4 regions of the Citrobacter sp. CFNIH10 genome follow, and region 4 is predicted to be linked to each of the others. Evidence: predicted binding sites of a transcription regulator. Region 4 holds the regulator's gene; each other region holds the start of a gene.
The links. Region 4 encodes CRP, which controls carbon source genes, mostly activating them, when cyclic AMP is high. Its sites were predicted from a motif close to ATGTGANNNNNNTCACAT; they were not measured.

Region 1 (5,064 bases), 2.6 Mb from region 4:
GTTAAAGTTCGCACCGAGACTCCAGTCAGTGTCAGGGATGAAGTAATCCGCCGCGCCTTCCACACCGTAAATCCGGCGATCGTCAGGTTCCACGCGGATCGTCATATCGCTGCGGTTAATCACAATCGACTTATCGGACGTCGAATAGTACGCCGCCAGCTGGGTACGCAGATTATCGCCGGTATAACGCCAGCCCAGCTCATACGAATTGACCTTGATCCCTTCAAGACGCGAATCCGCCACGTTCACGCTGCGCTGGAGCTGATAATGATCGCCCACCAACTGGTAAGTGCCGTTGCCGTAGTATTTCCCGGGATCCGGTAGCTCAACGCCCTGGGAGAAGTTAAACCATGTCTGCTGGCGTTCGGTGAGATGCGCCAACAGCCCGGCATTGAACAAGAAATTGTCGTAATCGGTTTTGCCGCCAGGGATAGCATCGGCTGAACTTGCTAAACCGTTGGCAATCCCCTGTTGTTGCGCGTAACCCACGAAATCATCAACCCGGTTTTCTGTCCATTGATAGCGCACGCCACCGCTCAGAGTGAAGATGTCGTTAATGTCGTAACTGCTTTGCAGGAACGGAGCGAAGTTGGTGATGCTGTAACCGGGATAACGTCCGGTCGTGTAGGCCGTGCGATTGTCCATCCCGCCTGACGGCACAGACCAGGCCAGATCGAAGAACTTCTGGTTGGAGTCGAAGGTTTCATGATCCGCATCGACGCCCCACGTCAGCTCCCAGTTGTCCATCAACTGACTGTTGAGAGTGATTTTGGCGCCGAACTGGTCGGTATCCTGCTGCGACGCCGAGAAGCTGGTCACCTGACCTTTGCTGAGCGTCGGGAAGGGGTAGAACTTTAGCGACTCGTCGCGGTAATAGATTTGGCTGACCAGATTCTGGCCGAAGAAGTCCGCGTCAGAGTATTGCAGGCTGATCAGATGGCGCTCCGTCCCCGGAATACGGTCTGAACTCAGTCCGCTGCGTGTGCTGGCGGTGCCGCTACCGGTAACGGCGGACATGTTTTCGCCCAGGTATAACCCGTAATCTTCATCGCCCTGACTCTTGTAGTACTGGGTGACCAACTGTATCTGGCGGTTGTCATCGATATCGAGGGTGCCGGTCCCCATTACGTCCAGACGATCGGAGTGCTGCAGGCCGGTTTGCGTGTTGTCGAGCATCAGGGCATCACCGTTACCGTCGTACCAGCCGCCAAAGCGCTGATAGGCTACGGACAGTCGACCAGACGCGCGATCCGTTCCACCGCTGACCGCAGCGGCAACGCGCTCGTCGTGATCGTTGCTGTTGTTAAAACCCGATTTGCTGCCCAGTTCAAGGTCAACCTGGCGGTCCGGCTGGCCTTTTTTGGTCACAACGTTGATTAAGCCGCCGGTACTGCCGCCGCCATATAGCGAGGTTGCGCCTGAAATGACCTCAATGTGGGCGATGTTAAAGGGATCGATAGAATCCAGCTGACGACTGTCGGTACGTGAAGAATTCAGGCGTACGCCGTCGATCAGCACGACAATCGCACGACCACGCATGTTCATTCCGTAGTTGGTACGTCCCTGGCTGCTTACATCGATGCCCGGAATCAGTTGCGCCAACACGTCTTTGAACTCTTTGCCGCCCTGAACCTGTTGCTCAATCTCCTGGCCTTCAATGACCCAGGTGGTCTGTGCCATCTCGGCGACAGTTTTCTGGCTACGGTTAGCGCTGACGATGAGGTTTTCTTCTTCTGTTTGCGCCGCCGCAGCGGGCAGAGTCAGGGCTAACAGGACAGGGTTGAGAACCCAAAGACGCTTATTCATTCGCATTCCTTTCTGAAAATATCTGTGCAGGTGAAGGTTTTCACCGGTCGTAGCCGGCTGTTACATTGTGAAACAGATACAAAATCAAATGCGAATATTGCTGATAATAATTGTTATTATCAATGTTTTTTTACAAAAAAGTGAACCTAACTCAGTGATAACATTAGTTATTATGCGGGAATCATGGTGTGGAAGGACCGGGAAATGACGTTTCCCGGTCAACAAAGCGATCAGGTCTTCAGCAGTTCAGGCCACAGGCGTAGGGTAGTGTGGGTGATTTGCTGCAGCTTGTCGAAACTGGCGCCTTCCCGGGCGCTGATGGACATCCCCTGCAAAATGCAGCTCAGATACTCGGCAAGATGTTGCACATTGCAGTGCGCCGGGATCTCGCCGCGTTCCTGCCGTTGACGAAGAAATTGCGTCAGGGTTTGTTCCTGCATGGCGTGACGTGATTTCACCGTATGCGCAATATCGCGTGACGCGGCGGCAAGCGTCGCGGAGGTATTAATCATAAAGCAGCCAGCGGGGGTGTCTTTGCTGGTGAAACAGGTTGCCACTGCGGTGAAGTAATCCTCCAGTGCCGCTTCAACGCTTTTCTCTTCGCAGAATAACTGCGCTTCATGTTTTGCCGCGAAGCGGGCGATGTATCTGTCCAGCACCGCGCGGAACAGACCCTCTTTATTGGTGAATTCCGCATACAGCGTTGGCGCTTTCGCACCCGTCGCTTCAACAAGGTCAGAAAGCGATGTTGCTTCATAACCGTGCTGCCAGAAGAGTGTCATGGCCTTATCAAGCGCGGCTTCCCTGTCGAACACTTTTGGTCGGCCACGGCTTTTTTTAACACAACCTGTCGATTCAGTTGTCATGATGCCGTTGTACCTTAATGGGCTTAGTGAGCAACCATTATAAAAATAAACCCGCACAGGCTCCAGCGCATTCGTGAGAAAAAGTTTTTCTGCTTAGTTGTATGAAAGATAAGTGCTTTTGTTTTTATATAACGATCGTTATAAAAAATGAGTTGACGTGTGACCTGGATCACATCTATCATTTATCTATCGATCGTTAAGTAAATGCTTACGACGCCCAATCATCTGCAAAAGGTCACTATTATGAAAAACGTAAAAACCCTCATCGCTGCTGCTGTTCTGAGTTCACTGTCATTCGCAAGCTTCGCGGCTGTAGAAGTTCAGTCCACGCCTGCCGGTCAGCAAAAAGTCGGCACCATCTCTGCAAATGCAGGGACTAACCTGAGTTCATTGCAGGACGAACTGGCGCAGAAAGCGGATGCCATGGGGGCGAAATCATTCCGCATTACTTCTGTAACGGGTCCAAACAACCTGCACGGTACCGCGGTAATTTATAAATAACCATTAACCCTCATTGATGCCTGCTGCTGCAAAATAACGTGATAAAAAAAGCCCCGCTGATTGTATTTCAGCGGGGCTTTTTCATGTCCGGAATCGTTACATCGACTGCTGATCCACCTCGCGATGGCGTCGGACATCGACCGGCATACCGGAACGAACGTCCATCACATGCTGCATCACCGCCGCGTCCGTCTGTGCGGAATCTTTAAACGATTGCAGAGTGCTGTTCAATACGATAGGCAGAACCTGCGGGTCATCATCTATATTTTTCGACAGCGGCTGGTGGACTTCGACCAGCCGCGTCCCGTCCGGCTCAACCGAGGCTTTGATCGGGGTATTGATGATATTCACTTTGGTGCCCGGTGTAACCTGTCTGAACAGGGTCTCAATATCGCCATCACGCAGGCGGATACAGCCAGAACTGACGCGCATGCCGATACCGAAATCAGCGTTGGTGCCATGCAGCAGATAGACGCCACCATACGCCGCTAAGCGAATGGCATGGTGTCCCATCGGGTTATCCGGTCCGGCAGGCACCACCGCCGGAAGGATAATTCCTTGCGCTTTATAGCGGGCACGGATATTCGCCGTCGGCGTCCAGGTTGGGTTGGCGCGCTTGTCGGAGACTGTCGTGACCATCGTTGGAGTCAGGGTATCACCGCCCAACTGGCCAATGCCGATAGGGTAGACGGTGACCGAATTTTTCCCCGGATGGTAGTAGTAGAGACGCAGTTCAGCCAGGTTGATAACAATGCCTTCACGCGGAGCATCCGGTAGCAGCGTCTGCAAGGGGATGGTCAGCACGCTGCCCGCGCGGGGAACGTAGGGATCCACGCCGGGATTCGCCTGCAACAGCGCGAGAAAACCGACGTTATATTTTTTCGCGATGGCTTCCAGCGAACCTCCGTTATTTTCAACAACGTGGTACTTATTTTCCCCAACCAGTTTGCTGCCAGGCGGAGGAAGAGGCCAGGTATTCGCCTGTGCGGGAAGCGCAAGCGTAATGCTGGCGGCGAGCGCAAAAAAGGCCAGCCAGCGGGAAAGTCGCATCTTGTTCATTATCATCACAAATCAAAGGGTTATTATGCCAGAAGAATCCAATAATAATTATGGCGGGGCGGCGTGTCTTTAAATGCAAGGGAAGTGCAAAGAGTTGTAAAGATCGCGGAACCTTGCCTGATAGCGCGGCGCTTATCAGGCCTACGGCCAGGAATCGATGTGTAGGCCGGATAAGGCGCAACCGCCATCCGGCACCACTCAATCACGCTACGGCGTTTTCTTCCAGTTGCTGCATAAACTGACGCACCCAGTCCATCCGCGTTTTCCGCTCGGTCAGATCCTGGATGAACTTCAGTCGGGTCGGCCCGTCAAGACGGAAGTGCTGCGGCTGTTTTTGCAGCAGTCCAATCAGCCAGCCTGGGTTAACATGGTTCTTCTCGGCGAATTCGATAGTGCCGCCTTTCTCATTGCCTTCCAGTTTGCGGATACCCAGCTTCTGCGCCTGTTGACGCAAGCGGGCGATATCCAGCAGGGTACGCGCCGGATCGGGCAGCAGACCGAAGCGGTCGATCAGCTCCACTTTGATCTCTTCCAGTTCATTCTCGCTCTTCGCGCTGGCGATACGCTTGTAGAACGACAGGCGGGTATTCACGTCCGGGATGTAATCGTCCGGCAGCAGCGACGGCATACGCAGTTCGACCTCAGTTTGCTGGCTGGTGAGATCTTCCAGCGATGGCTCGCGTCCGGCCTTCAGGGCATCGACGGCGTTTTCCAGCAGCTCCATATACAGCGAGAAGCCGATGGTTTCCATCGAACCGCTCTGTTCTTCCCCGAGCAGTTCACCTGCGCCGCGGATCTCCAGATCGTGAGTCGCCAGCGCAAAGCCCGCCCC
Region 2 (5,064 bases), 1.3 Mb from region 4:
TAATCTGAACTTAAGCGAGCATCTTCTCGCCCATTATTTGTGTGACCTGAACAGTGTAATTGTTAGATAAATAATGACGTTAAGATATGACTGCACAATCCTGGCAAACTCTGCGCACGAAAAAATACCAACTCTCTCTGCGACTCTTTTTGTTTCTCAACGCTGTTTCCGCGTTGTTTGCCGTAGCCTTTCCGATCTTTCCCAGTAAAACCATCTCCACACCAGGATCTCTCATCCTTGTGCTGAGCACTGCGTTACTGACATGGCATGTAAAGTATGCGAAGAAGCGGATTAATCTCCATGCTATCTCGCTACTCTTTGGTGGGTTATGGGCAGCGCACATTACGCTGAAATACCTGGCTCAGCAGAATCCTGACTATTCTTTTTTGCTGGTTGCACTGCTGACGGTGTTATTTATTGGCTCAATTGCTTTTGCCAATAATATCATCGCTTTCACCCTTCATTCGCTGCCATCCTTATTCGTCTGTTTATGGCTAAACGGCCACGAACATGGCCTGCAGTTACTCTTTTTTATGGCCCTGCCCATGGCCGGTATCGCGATTCAGCATGTGATTCAAAAGCGCTATGACGACTTCGCCCAGCAACTGATGTTCAAACTGCTCGCCGAAAAAGAGACACTGACTGACCTGAGCATGCTTGACCCATTAACGGGCCTGTACAATCGGCGGGGACTCCAGCATAAGCTGAAAGCCGTGCTGGAACTCGACACGCATGAACATTACGTTTTACTGATCGACATCGACCATTTCAAAGCCTACAACGATCACTATGGGCATATGATGGGCGATCAGGCGCTGATCCGCGTTTCTGCTGCGATCCGCAACGCTGTACGTTCACGTGATGTCGTCGCCCGGTTTGGGGGGGAAGAGTTTATGGTGTTACTGACGGCGATCGACCCACAAACCGCCCGCACGGTAGCGGAACGCATCCGACAGAATGTTTACGATCTCAAAATTCCCCATATGTTCAATGAGAGCGTCGCAACTCACGTCACGATCAGTATCGGTATTGCGCCTCTGGTGGGGAGCGATGTCGAAGGAGCCATTCTTCATGCCGATCAGGCGCTCTATAAAGCTAAGGATTTGGGCCGTAACCATATTTTAGTCAGTGACGATCCGGGTATCGCCTGACGAACGATAGCGCATTCGTGCGCCGTTAAACGTCAGCTGACAAAGATCTTGCTATCGGTTATCGCTATCGTTAGGATTGGCAATCATTATCATTTAGATTACCATCCAGACTATGGCCTATCGTTCCGCACCGATCATTGACGATGTCATCTGGCGAACGCATCTCCAGCCACAGATGCCCTCGCTGGCCGAAGCCGTACGCGCAACCATAGCCCAGACGCGTGAGCATCTGCTGGATTTTATCCGTCTGGATGAACCCGCACCACAAAGTGCGATGACGCTGGCACAATGGTGTCGCCCCTGCGAGCTTCAGTCTCTGCTGGCAATTTACTCCGATCATATTTATCGCAACCATCCCACGCAATCGCGCGAAAATAAGCCGCTAATCTCGCTGTGGGCGCAGTGGTACATCGGTCTGATGGTACCTCCCCTCATGCTTGCCCTGCTCACGCAGGAAACAGCCATTGATGTCTCGCCCGAACATATCCACGTTGAGTTTCACGAAACCGGGCGTGCTGCGTGCTTCTGGATCGACGTACATCAGGATCAACTGGCGACAACGCAATCCCCGCAGGCACGCATGGAAACGCTGGTTAAGCAGGCGCTGACGCCGGTCATCCAGGCACTAGAGGCGACCGGAGAGATCAACGGCAAACTTATCTGGAGCAATACCGGCTATCTGATTAACTGGTATCTCACTGAAATGAAACCGCTGCTGGGTGAAACATTGTTGAATACGCTGCGCCAGACCTGCTTCTTTGAAAAGCAGTTGTCCTGTGGGGCTGACAACCCGCTCTGGCGTACGGTCGTCCCTCGTGAAGGCGTCTTGGTACGCAGAACATGCTGTCAGCGTTATCGTCTGCCGGACGTTCAGCAGTGTGGTGACTGTACGCTGAAGTAGTCAGGGAGCGTTCGCCCCCTGATGATAACTACGCAATCTGCTCGTTTTCCGCGTCTGAACGTTGTGCCTCTTCCGCCTCTTGTTCCAGCAGTTGCTTCTCGTACACTTTAAAGAACGGGAAGTAGATGACGGCTGAAACGATTGCCAGAAGCACCACCAGAATTGCAGCACGATAATCCCAGCCTAATGCCCACGCGGCTCCGACTGGCGCTGGCGCAGTCCATGGCACAACCGAAATTACACGACCAATCAGATCCAGTTTCATCGCCGCCCATGCCAGCACGGCGTTCACCATCGGCGCTAACAGGAAAGGAATAAAGAACACCGGATTCATAACAATTGGCGTACCGAAAATCACCGGCTCGTTAATGTTAAAGATACTGGGTACTACGCTCAGTCGGCCTATTGAGCGCAGATGTACGGAACGACTGCGCAGATAGCAAATCACCAGCCCCATCGTCGCACCCGACCCGCCAATCACGATGAAGAACGTCCAGAATGCCTCCATGAAAATATGCGGTAACGGTGCCCCCTGCGCCAGCGCAGTCTGGTTCATACCCAGGTTGGTCAGCCAGAACATTTGCAGCATCCCGGAGACGATCGCCGCACCATGAATACCGGCAAACCACAACAGATGACCAATCAGTACCGCCAGTAAAATCGCTGGCAGAGAATCGGCAGCGGATACCAGCGGTTTGAAGATGGACATAATGGCTTGTGGGATGAGCATGTCGAACTGTGCCTGAATCAGCAGGCTGAGTGGGTACAATGTCAACACCACCACCAGCACCGGGATCAGCAGATCGAATGAGTTTTTGATCATCGGCGGGACCTGATCGGGTAAACGAATGCCGATGTTATGCGCTTTCAGAAAGCGCATCATTTCTACGCAGTAAAGCGCCACCAGAATCGCCGTAAAAATCCCCGTTCCGCCGAGGCTGTCCACCGGCAGAGTGCCTTTTGTTTTAGGCGCGGCGACCAGTAAGAACGCCATGATAGAGAGCATGGCGCACATGAACGGGTCCAACTGATATGACTTGACGTAATGTTTGCCCAGGTTATAGGCAATGGCGGCACAGATGTAGATCGACATGATCCCCATGGTCATATCAAAGGGGGTCAGGATCTGCCCTTCAAACTGCTTCGCCAGATCCAGCCAGGTCCGGGCAAAGCCCCAGGTGGTATCGGGTGAAAACGGAGGATAGGCAAATACCAACAAAAACGATCCGACAATCATAAATGGCATCGCAGAGATAAAGCCGTCACGGATAGCCATAACATGACGCTGTGAAGAAATGCGCCCGGCAATCGGGCTGACATAGTTTTCAACAAACCGGAAAATCACATTAAAGACTGCATGGTTGGTAGATTTCATAAGTGGCTCTTTTTATGTGATACAGAGGAAGTGACAGCTCCAGTATTAATCGCTCTTTCGAGGACTGCAACCGGTTACGGTAACCGGTTTCCGTGAATGTGAAGAGGATCGAAAAATCGCCCATGTTGCTGGTTTGTTACATTAAAATATTTACAGTACTGGAAGACTTATGCCAAATTACGCCAGCAGTTTTCTGAAGCGTTGAGGACTGTAGAAATGGTGTCAGGAGAATCAAATGAGTCTGCAATCGGTACGGCAATTTTTAGCCGAACATGCCCCGGATATTGAAATCATTGAATTAAATCAAAGCACCGCGACGGTTGAGCTGGCGGCAAAAGCGCATAACGTACAGCCCGGACAGATAGCGAAGACCCTTTCGTTGAAGGTTAAGGACGCCATCATCCTGGTCGTCGCCAAAGGCGATGCAAGACTGGACAATAAAAAACTCAAAAGCACTTTCGGTGCCAAAGCCCGTATGCTGAGCAGTGATGAAGTCGTCAACGCGACGGGACATACCATTGGCGGGGTTTGTCCTTTCGGGCTGGAAACCCCGTTGCCTGTTTATTGTGACGTCTCTTTACGATCGTTCACCGAAGTCCTTCCGGCCGCCGGTGCCACTCATAGCGCAGTGCGTATTACGCCAGAGCGCATGGCTGAGCTGACTTCCGCCACCTGGGTTGATGTGTGCCAGTAAACATCAACCCTTTGCTTTCGCGGCGATTAAAGCAGAATATCCGCCGCATGCAGTAAACTGGCGTCAGAATTGACGCCCAGTTTCGACATCACATTAAACTTGTGCGCCCGGATGGTTTTAATATTTCGCGCCAGTTCTGTCGCGATTTGCGGCATTGAATAACCGCAGGACATGAAGCGCAAAATCTCACGCTCTGTCGGGCTCAGCATACGACTCTGATTGAGATACCAGAGATTGCTGTTACTTTCGCTGATCCGCCGCGTACCGCCTAGCGCAGTAAATAACGCCTCCTGCAGCGCGGGGAGCGAAGCGGCTTTGCTCAGTACGCCATCCAACGGTAAGGGCGACAGTGCACTGATTAAACGCGCTTCAACATCATCATCCGCGATCACCAGGCGACGCATGCCGGGATAATTTTCAGCCAGTTCGATCAGACTCATCAACCCCACCCGCCTGTCTTTTCTGATCGAGGAGAGAGAGAAAATAATGGCAGAAAAAGCAGTCGTACCCATCGCCTGTTGAAAATCATCCAGCGTCAAATAGAGGTGTAATTTATATTGGCTATCAAACGTTGCGTTAAATAAACTCTGAATACCAATACCACTCATAACACATTTTTCTATGAGTGCGACATTTCGCGTACAGTTTCTATTTTCCATTCTGCTGTCTCTCCATATACTGAAGGTAAATTCAGCTCCCTGGCTCCCTGAGAACTGTTAATCCATGCGTACATTTCCGCATTACTGTGTATTGATAATCGGCGCATCGCGCTATTTTTTTGGGCGCTGATGGTTTTGTTACTTTTTTTAAGTAATGCCGGGTGATGCTGCCAACTTACTGATTTAGTGTATGATGGTGTTTTTGAGGTGCTCCAGTGGCTTCTGTTTCTATCAGCTGTCCCTCCTGTTCAGCTACTGACGGGGTGGTGCGTAACGGCAAAAGC
Region 3 (5,064 bases), 2.4 Mb from region 4:
TTTTATGCTCTTATGGTGGATCACTGCCTACAAGCATAGCCAAAACTTTTATTTGCGCCGCGTCAGTGGCGGCGATAGCGTCAGTCACGTAAAACCCGTATCATTGCGCGCTTTCCGTACGACAAAAGTGATTTTCATGACGCAAACATTTATTCCCGGCAAAGACGCCGCACTGGAAGACTCCATCGCTCGCTTCCAGCAAAAACTGCTCGACCTCGGTTTCCATATTGAAGAGGCCTCGTGGCTGAACCCGGTGCCAAACGTCTGGTCCGTACACATTCGCGATAAAGAGTGTGCGCTGTGCTTTACCAACGGCAAAGGGGCGACGAAAAAGGCCGCGCTGGCCTCGGCGTTGGGCGAATATTTTGAGCGTCTGTCAACCAACTATTTCTTTGCCGATTTCTGGCTGGGTGAAACCATCGCCAATGGCCCGTTCGTGCATTATCCGAACGAGAAATGGTTCCCGCTGACCGAAAATGATGACGTGCTGGACGGTCTGCTGGATGCCCGCCTGCGCGCCTTCTACGATCCCGAGAATGAACTGACCGGCAGCATGCTGATCGACCTGCAGTCTGGCAACGAAGAGCGTGGTATCTGCGGCCTGCCATTTACCCGCCAGTCGGATAACCAGACCGTCTATATTCCAATGAACATTATCGGCAACCTGTACGTCTCAAACGGGATGTCCGCCGGTAACACCCGTAACGAAGCGCGCGTGCAAGGGTTATCTGAAGTCTTTGAGCGTTACGTGAAGAATCGCATTATTGCCGAAAGCATCAGCCTGCCGGAAATTCCAGCCGACGTGCTGGCACGCTACCCGGCGGTTGTGGAATCTATTGCAACGCTGGAAGCGGAAGGTTTCCCCATCTTTGCTTACGACGGCTCTCTGGGCGGTCAGTATCCGGTGATCTGCGTTGTGCTGTTCAATCCGGCTAACGGCACCTGCTTCGCCTCTTTCGGCGCACACCCTGATTTTGGCGTCGCACTGGAACGTACCGTGACGGAACTACTGCAGGGCCGTGGTCTGAAAGATCTCGACGTCTTCACACCGCCGACCTTCGACGATGAAGAAGTGGCTGAGCATACCAACCTGGAAACACACTTCATTGACTCCAGCGGTCTGATCTCCTGGGATCTGTTCAAGCAGGATGCCGACTACCCGTTCGTTGACTGGAGTTTCTCCGGCACCACAGAAGAAGAGTTTGCCACCCTGATGGCGATCTTCAACGCGGAAGATAAAGAGGTGTACATCGCCGATTACGAACATCTCGGTGTCTACGCCTGTCGGATCATCGTTCCGGGGATGTCTGATATTTATCCTGCTGAAGATCTGTGGTTAGCCAATAACGCCATGGGCGTCCATCTGCGCGAGACCCTGCTCTCACTGCCGAATAGTCGCTGGGATAAAGAAGACTATCTCAACCTGATTGAGCAACTCGATGAAGAAGGGTTTGATGATTTCACCCGCGTTCGTGAACTGTTAGGCCTGGCTACCGGTTCAGATAACGGCTGGTACACCCTGCGTATTGGGGAACTGAAAGCGATGCTGGCGCTGGCAGGTGGTGATCTGGAACAGGCACTGATCTGGACCGAATGGACGATGGAATTTAATACGTCGATCTTTAGCGCCGAGCGGGCGAATTATTACCGTTGCCTGCAAACGCTGTTACTGCTGTCACAGGAAGAAGAACGTGAACCGCTGCAATATCTGAACGCGTTTGTCCGTATGTATGGCGCAAATGCTGTCGAAGCCGCCAGTGCAGCATTGAGCGGTGAAGCCGCCTTTTATGGTCTGCAGCCGGTTGACAGCGATCTGCACGCATTCGCATCACACCAGTCACTGTTGAAGGCCTATGAGAAGTTGCAGCGTGCAAAATCTTCATTTTGGTCAAAATAAAGCCAATCAACCTACGCTGAGTAGGTTTAAATAATCGTCTGGGCTATATTACGGGGCGCGCTAAGCGCCCCTTTTTATTTATTTTTGAATATCCCAAAATAAATGTAATAACAAGGTTAAATGTTGGTGGTTGATATTACATAATTTAATAGATAGTTGTTACTTTATCTGCCAATTACTCCATATTAATTAACTGGCTAACAGACGTAGGAAGGAAAATTTTCAACTCATTTGCTAAAATTTAAAATTTATTTTTATCATAAAAATCAAATAATTACTCCGTAATTGCATAAAAACCATGCGTATTACGGGCCTATAAGCCAGGCGGGATATGATCTACATCAATTTCTCATCTATAATGCTTTGTTAGTATCTCGTCGCCGACTTAATAAAGAGAGAGTTAGTGTGAAAGCTGACAACCCTTTTGATCTTTTACTCCCTGCAGCAATGGCCAAAGTGGCCGAAGAGGCAGGTGTCTATAAAGCAACGAAACATCCGCTTAAGACTTTCTTCCTGGCAATTACTGCCGGTGTGTTCATTTCCATCGCCTTTGTTTTCTATATCACTGCAACGACCGGTACAGGTACGATGCCGTTTGGTATGGCGAAACTGATTGGCGGTATCTGCTTCTCTCTGGGGTTGATTCTTTGCGTCATCTGCGGTGCAGACCTCTTTACGTCAACCGTGTTGATTGTCGTTGCCAAAGCCAGTGGCCGAATCACCTGGGGTCAGTTGGCAAAAAACTGGCTCAACGTCTATTTTGGTAACCTGATTGGTTGCTTGCTCTTTGTGCTATTGATGTGGCTTTCCGGCGAATATATGGTCGCCAACGGCCAGTGGGGACTGAACGTCCTGCAAACCGCCGACCACAAAATGCACCATACTTTTGTTGAAGCCGTCAGCCTCGGTATCCTCGCAAACCTGATGGTATGCCTGGCTGTATGGATGAGCTACTCAGGCCGTAGCCTGATGGATAAAGCGTTTATCATGGTATTACCGGTTGCGATGTTTGTTGCCAGTGGTTTTGAGCACAGTATCGCAAACATGTTTATGATCCCGATGGGTATTGTAATCCGTGATCTCGCAACACCGGAGTTCTGGAGCGCAGTTGGCTCGACGCCGGAAAGTTTTTCTCACCTGACCGCGATGAACTTCATCACTGATAACCTGATTCCGGTTACGATCGGTAACATTATCGGCGGGGGTTTGTTGGTTGGGTTGACATACTGGGTCATTTATCTGCGTGACAACGATCATCATTAATTGATGTCGCGATACACGCAGTAAATAAAAAATCCACTTAAGAAGGTAGGTGTTACATGTCCGAGCTTAATGAAAAGTTAGCCACAGCCTGGGAAGGTTTTACCAAAGGTGACTGGCAGAATGAAGTAAACGTCCGTGACTTCATTCAGAAAAACTACACTCCGTACGAGGGTGACGAGTCCTTCCTGGCTGGCGCGACTGATGCGACCACTGCACTGTGGGACAGCGTAATGGAAGGCGTTAAACAGGAAAACCGCACTCACGCGCCTGTTGACTTTGACACCTCTGTTGCTTCCACCATCACTTCTCACGACGCTGGCTACATCAATAAAGCGCTCGAGAAAATTGTTGGTCTGCAAACTGAAGCTCCGCTGAAACGTGCGATCATCCCGTTCGGTGGTATCAAAATGGTTGAAGGTTCCTGCAAAGCGTACAACCGCGAACTGGACCCGATGCTGAAAAAAATCTTCACTGAATATCGTAAAACCCACAACCAGGGCGTTTTCGATGTTTACACCAAAGACATTCTGAACTGCCGTAAATCCGGTGTTCTGACTGGTCTGCCGGATGCCTATGGCCGTGGCCGTATCATCGGTGACTACCGTCGCGTTGCGCTGTACGGTATCGACTTCCTGATGAAAGACAAATACGCTCAGTTCGTTTCCCTGCAGTCTGACCTGGAAAACGGCGTAAACCTGGAAGCGACTATCCGTCTGCGTGAAGAAATTGCTGAACAGCACCGTGCGCTGGGTCAGATCAAAGAGATGGCTGCGAAATATGGCTGCGATATCTCTGGTCCGGCAACCAACGCTCAGGAAGCGATTCAGTGGACTTACTTCGGTTACCTGGCTGCGGTTAAATCTCAGAACGGCGCGGCAATGTCCTTCGGTCGTGTCTCCACCTTCCTGGATGCATACATCGAACGTGACCTGAAAGCAGGCAAAATCACTGAACAAGACGCTCAGGAAATGATTGACCACCTGGTCATGAAACTGCGTATGGTTCGTTTCCTGCGTACGCCTGAATATGATGAACTGTTCTCCGGCGACCCGATTTGGGCAACGGAATCCATCGGTGGTATGGGCGTTGATGGCCGTACTCTGGTTACCAAAAACAGCTTCCGCTTCCTGAACACCCTGTACACCATGGGTCCGTCTCCGGAGCCGAACATCACCGTTCTGTGGTCTGAAAAACTGCCTCTGAACTTCAAGAAATTCGCCGCTAAAGTGTCCATCGACACCTCTTCTCTGCAGTACGAGAACGATGACCTTATGCGTCCGGACTTCAACAACGACGACTACGCTATCGCTTGCTGCGTAAGCCCAATGGTTGTTGGTAAACAAATGCAGTTCTTCGGTGCGCGTGCAAACCTGGCGAAAACCATGCTGTACGCGATCAACGGCGGCGTTGATGAAAAACTGAAAATGCAGGTTGGCCCGAAATCTGAGCCAATCAAAGGCGACGTGCTGAACTATGACGAAGTCATGGAGCGCATGGACCACTTCATGGACTGGCTGGCTAAGCAGTATGTCACCGCGCTGAACGTTATCCACTACATGCACGACAAGTACAGCTACGAAGCCTCTCTGATGGCGCTGCACGATCGTGATGTTATTCGCACCATGGCATGTGGTATCGCAGGTCTGTCCGTTGCGGCTGACTCCCTGTCTGCTATCAAATATGCGAAAGTTAAACCGATTCGTGACGAAGACGGTCTGGCTATCGACTTCGAAATCGAAGGCGAATACCCGCAGTTTGGTAACAACGACGCGCGCGTTGATGACATGGCGGTTGACCTGGTTGAACGTTTCATGAAGAAAATTCAGAAACTCAAAACCTACCGTGATGCTATCCCGACGCAGTCTGTTCTGACCATCACCTCTAACGTTGTGTATGGTAAGAAA
Region 4 (5,064 bases):
CCCCAGCATGAGGTCGCAAGACATGTTGATCTCCTGGTCGGCGTGGTCCCCATCGTTAACCTGGAGTGGATCCAGAAGCTTATCCGCGACACCAGCGAACGAGGCCATTCTCGTGAGGCGGTGATGGATTCGGTGGTGCGTTCGATGGACGACTATATCAACTACATCACGCCGCAGTTCTCCCGCACCCATATTAACTTCCAGCGCGTTCCCACCGTCGACACCTCGAACCCATTCGCGGCCAAAGGCATTCCATCACTGGATGAGAGCTTTGTCGTGATTCATTTCCGTAATCTGGAAGGAATCGATTTCCCCTGGTTGCTGGCGATGCTGCAGGGGTCATTCATTTCCCACATCAATACATTGGTGGTACCTGGCGGCAAAATGGGGCTGGCAATGGAACTCATCATGTTGCCGCTGGTGCAGCGACTGATGGAAGGCAAGAAGATCGAATAAACGATGGGAAGTGCGCGATGGCGCTACGCTTATCGAGCCTACAAATCAGGGATCTGTAGGCCGGACCAGGCGCTAGCCGCCATCCGGCGACAGGAAAAATTACGCCGCAATCACTTCATATGAATGGGTAATGTTGACCGCTTTTCCCAGCATCAGCGCCACAGAGCAGTACTTCTCCGCTGACAGGTCGACCGCACGCGAAACGGCGGCATCTTTCAGATCGTTACCGGTGACAATAAAGTGCAGATTGATGTGGGTGAACAGGCGTGGCGCCTCTTCGCGACGTTCTGACGTCAGTTTCACTTCGCAGTTCGTCACATCCTGACGGCCTTTTTGCAGGATAGAAACCACGTCAATGGCGCTGCAACCGCCCGCTGCCATCAACACCATTTCCATCGGGCTCGGCGCTTTATCACCAGAGTTACCGTCCATCAAAATCTGGTGTCCGGAAGCCGACTCACCAAGGAAGGTTAACCCCTCAACCCATTTAACACGCGCTTGCATATTTTTTAACTCCAGTGCGTCAATTTTCCTGACAGATTACGCGTACATAACAATTCTCGCAACGGAAGGCGACCTCCGTCATGCTGAAGCGAGACACCAGGAGACACACGGCTAAAGCTATGCTAAAACAGTCAGGATGCTACAGTAATACATTGATGTACTGCATGTATGCAGAGGACTTCACATTAAAGGCTGCAGTGAGTTTTTGACAGCCTCTTCCCAGGACGCGGGAAGCACATTTTTGCAACCCCAGAGACAGCGGCATTTTTTGGCTCTGGAGACAGCTTATAACAGAGGATAATCGCGCATGGTGCTTGGCAAACCGCAAACAGACCCGACACTTGAATGGTTCTTGTCTCATTGCCACATTCATAAGTACCCGTCCAAGAGCACGCTGATTCACCAGGGTGAAAAAGCAGAAACGTTGTACTACATCGTTAAGGGCTCAGTGGCAGTGTTGATTAAGGATGAGGAAGGGAAAGAAATGATCCTTTCTTATCTGAATCAGGGTGATTTTATTGGCGAACTGGGCCTGTTTGAAGAAGGCCAGGAACGTAGCGCATGGGTTCGGGCGAAAACAGCGTGTGAAGTGGCTGAAATTTCTTACAAGAAATTCCGTCAGTTGATCCAGGTGAACCCGGATATTCTGATGCGCCTCTCTTCCCAAATGGCTCGCCGTCTGCAAGTCACTTCAGAGAAAGTCGGTAACCTGGCCTTCCTCGACGTGACCGGTCGTATCGCCCAGACTCTGCTGAATCTGGCGAAACAACCTGATGCGATGACTCACCCGGACGGCATGCAGATCAAAATCACTCGCCAGGAGATTGGCCAGATCGTTGGCTGCTCTCGCGAAACCGTTGGTCGTATTCTGAAGATGCTGGAAGATCAGAACCTGATCTCCGCTCACGGTAAAACGATCGTCGTTTACGGCACTCGTTAATCTCATCGGAAATGACGCGCTACCCGCTAGCGCGTCATTTTTGTTTTGCCAATGTGGCGCAGACTGATTTATCACCCAGAAATCAATTATGCACTACGTCAAACGCTGGTGCTCTGTTTGCCCGTGGCCGTCGGACTGATCATCGGGCAGTTACATCTGGGCCTGCTCTTCTCTCTCGTTCCCGCCTGCTGCAACATTGCCGGGCTTGATACTCCGCACAAACGCTTTTTCAAACGTCTGATTATCGGTGCATCGCTGTTTGCCGGCTGTAGCCTGATCATGCAGCTGCTGCTGACGCAAGCGGTGCCGTTACCCCTGATCCTGACCGGCCTGACGCTCACGCTCGGCGTCACCGCTGAATTGAGCTCCCTTCACGCGCGTTTGCTTCCGGCCTCGCTGATCGCGGCGATTTTCACACTGAGCCTCGCGGGAAATATGCCGGTCTGGGAACCGCTGCTGATCTACGCGCTGGGCACGCTGTGGTATGGCTTGTTTAACTGGTTCTGGTTCTGGCTCTGGCGCGAACAGCCGCTGCGCGAGTCGCTGAGCCTGCTGTACCGGGAACTGGCGGATTACTGCGAAGCGAAATACAGCATGCTGACCCAGCATACCGACCCGGAAAAAGCCCTGCCGCCGCTTCTGGTGCGCCAGCAGAAGGCCGTCGACCTCATCACCCAGTGCTATCAGCAGATGCACATGCTGTCGGCGCATCACAATAATGACTATAAGCGGATGCTGCGCGCCTTTCAGGAAGCGCTGGATCTGCAGGAACATATCTCCGTCAGTTTGCATCAACCGGAAGAGGTGCAAAAGCTGGTCGAGCGCAGTCACGCGGAGCAGGTGATACGCTGGACGGCGCAAACGGTCGCCGCTCGCCTGCGCGTACTGGCGGATGACATTCTGTATCACCGGCTGCCGACGCGGTTCACCATGCAAAAGCAGATTGGCGCGCTGGAAAAAATTGCTCATCAGCATCCGGATAACCCCGTCGGGCAGTTCTGTTACTGGCACTTCAGCCGTATCGCCCGCGTACTGCGCACCCAGCGACCATTGTACGCCCGCGATCTGATGGCCGATAAGCAGCGTCGGCTACCGCTGCTGCCGGCGTTGAAAAACTACCTCTCGCTGAAATCTCCGGCACTCCGCAGCGCCGGGCGGATCAGCGTCATGCTCAGCATCGCCAGTCTGATGGGAACCGCGCTGCATCTGCCGAAGCCTTACTGGATCCTGATGACGGTGCTGTTTGTGACGCAAAACGGTTACGGCGCCACCCGCGTGCGTATTCTGCACCGTTCGGCGGGAACGCTGGTGGGGCTGATTATCGCAGGCGTAACACTGCACTTTCATATTCCTGAAGGATATACGCTGGCGCTGATGCTGGTGATCACCCTGGTCAGCTATCTGACCATCCGCAAAAACTACGGCTGGGCGACCGTGGGATTTACCGTCACGGCGGTGTACACCCTGCAACTCCTGACGCTGGACGGCGAACAGTTCATCATTCCGCGATTTGTCGACACGGTGATAGGCTGCCTGATTGCGTTTGGCGGCACCGTTTGGTTATGGCCACAATGGCAGAGCGGACTGTTGCGTAAAAACGCACATGATGCGCTGGAGGCCGATCAGGAAGCGATTCGTCTGATTCTGAGTGACGATCCGCAGGCCACACCGCTGGCTTATCAGCGTATGCGCGTCAATCAGGCGCACAACACGCTGTTTAACTCACTGAATCAGGCGATGCAGGAGCCAGGCTTTAACACGCACTACCTGGCGGACATGAAGCTGTGGGTGACGCACAGTCAGTTTATCGTCGAACATATCAATGCCATGACCACGCTGGCGCGTGAGCATACGATGCTGACGCCGGAACTGGCGCAGCGATATCTGCAATCGTGCGAAATTGCCATCCAACGCTGTCAGCAGCGGCTGGAGTACGACGGGCCGGGCAGTTCGGGGGATGTGAATATTCTGGAAGCGCCTGAAGCGCTCACCCACGGCCCCTTAAGCACGCTGGAACAGCATCTGCAACGCGTGCTGGGGCACCTGAACACAATGCACACTATCTCGTCTGTCGCATGGCGTCAGCGGCCGCACCATGGGATCTGGCTCAGCCGCCGGTTACGGGATAGTAAGAGTTAATAATTTTCGTCATGCCCGCATTTAGCTGCATCGTTCTAATCATCAACTATTGCCATATACATGTTTTATACAATCAGTCGATTGAAGTATAAACTTATAATTATCAACAACAAATTCATTTGATTGATCGCCATCCTCATCAAATTTCAATCTGTCATTATTAAACCTGCCTTCAAAATAATAGATATAGCATTTACCATAGTAGGGTTCCGTTTTTTCGAATGCTGTCTGTAAATCCTTGTTATGAAAAATAAGCGAAACCTCTACTCCAGACAATGAATGTGTACTCGATAATAAAAACCTATCATTCCTTGTCAAAACAGTTTTATAAGCTCTGCTGATATCCTCATTAACTCTGAATATATCATTAGGCTCTGATGCTTTGTTAGCATCCTTCAAAACAGTTGCTTTAAATATTCTATAGCTCGTACACTCACAGGCATACTCCATATCTACAGTATAAATCCCTATTTTTTCCGCAGACGAATCGCAACCACTCAGGAGCAGGATAAAAAAGGAAAATAATCTTGTCATACGAAATCCTTCAAGGTTAACATTCCTTTTTTATCTGTTATTTTTATTACCTTACCATCTTTCCATATAGCTCTTTGCCCATGACGATAATCCTGTTGTTCTCTGGACGTTTTCTTGCCACTATTAATATTTGGATTAGCCTTAGTTGTATGACCGATAACATATCCATTTGCCAGTTCTTCGGAAAGGTTTTTAGTAATACTATCGGTCAACGGATCGGTATCATTACCTGATTTACATCCATGAATTTCAATAATAGCGCCTTCTGGACTGAATTTAGTAAAGTCAATATCGTTAACTGCTCTTGCCTCATCACCTTTGTCATCGCCCAGCCATTTTCGAATACGACCAGCGTACAAACTTGCATTTAAATCGTTATCTTCGATATCTTCACCTGAAAAGCCACCTTTAGGATCAAGCGATGCGCCCTTATACATATAGAGTCCTCTTTCGGTTCCGTGAAAAAGTAAATCAAGTGACTCTATTTTTCC

Region 1: bhsA (multiple stress resistance protein BhsA) is a predicted target of CRP. The motif match lies at 2,830-2,847, and genes of this name have one in related genera.
Region 2: C2U53_RS13740 (PTS sugar transporter subunit IIC) is a predicted target of CRP. The motif match lies at 3,524-3,541, and genes of this name have one in related genera.
Region 3: focA (formate transporter FocA) is a predicted target of CRP. The motif match lies at 2,227-2,244, and genes of this name have one in related genera.

The regions. Positions count from the first base shown of each region.
Region 1 is NZ_CP026216.1:3,479,245-3,484,308, forward strand. It holds gene C2U53_RS20590 (TonB-dependent siderophore receptor) at 1-1,806, opposite strand, end outside; gene comR (TetR family copper-responsive transcriptional repressor ComR) at 2,037-2,672, opposite strand; gene bhsA (multiple stress resistance protein BhsA) at 2,916-3,173, shown strand; gene C2U53_RS20605 (L,D-transpeptidase family protein) at 3,270-4,235, opposite strand; gene mfd (transcription-repair coupling factor) at 4,435-5,064, opposite strand, start outside.
Region 2 is NZ_CP026216.1:2,124,248-2,129,311, reverse strand. It holds gene C2U53_RS13750 (GGDEF domain-containing protein) at 87-1,151, shown strand; gene fhuF (siderophore-iron reductase FhuF) at 1,264-2,052, shown strand; gene C2U53_RS13740 (PTS sugar transporter subunit IIC) at 2,081-3,427, opposite strand; gene C2U53_RS13735 (YbaK/EbsC family protein) at 3,663-4,121, shown strand; gene bglJ (DNA-binding transcriptional activator BglJ) at 4,148-4,780, opposite strand; partial or broken gene C2U53_RS13725 (DNA-binding response regulator) at 4,741-4,938, opposite strand; one part of gene C2U53_RS13715 (IS1-like element IS1A family transposase) at 4,996-5,064, shown strand, end outside.
Region 3 is NZ_CP026216.1:3,179,909-3,184,972, reverse strand. It holds gene ycaO (30S ribosomal protein S12 methylthiotransferase accessory factor YcaO) at 137-1,897, shown strand; gene focA (formate transporter FocA) at 2,303-3,160, shown strand; gene pflB (formate C-acetyltransferase) at 3,217-5,064, shown strand, end outside.
Region 4 is NZ_CP026216.1:828,956-834,019, forward strand. It holds gene C2U53_RS07440 (phosphoribulokinase) at 1-456, shown strand, start outside; gene C2U53_RS07445 (OsmC family protein) at 556-960, opposite strand; gene crp (cAMP-activated global transcriptional regulator CRP) at 1,268-1,900, shown strand; gene C2U53_RS07465 (YccS/YhfK family putative transporter) at 1,952-4,039, shown strand; gene C2U53_RS07470 (hypothetical protein) at 4,082-4,573, opposite strand; gene C2U53_RS07475 (hypothetical protein) at 4,570-5,064, opposite strand, start outside.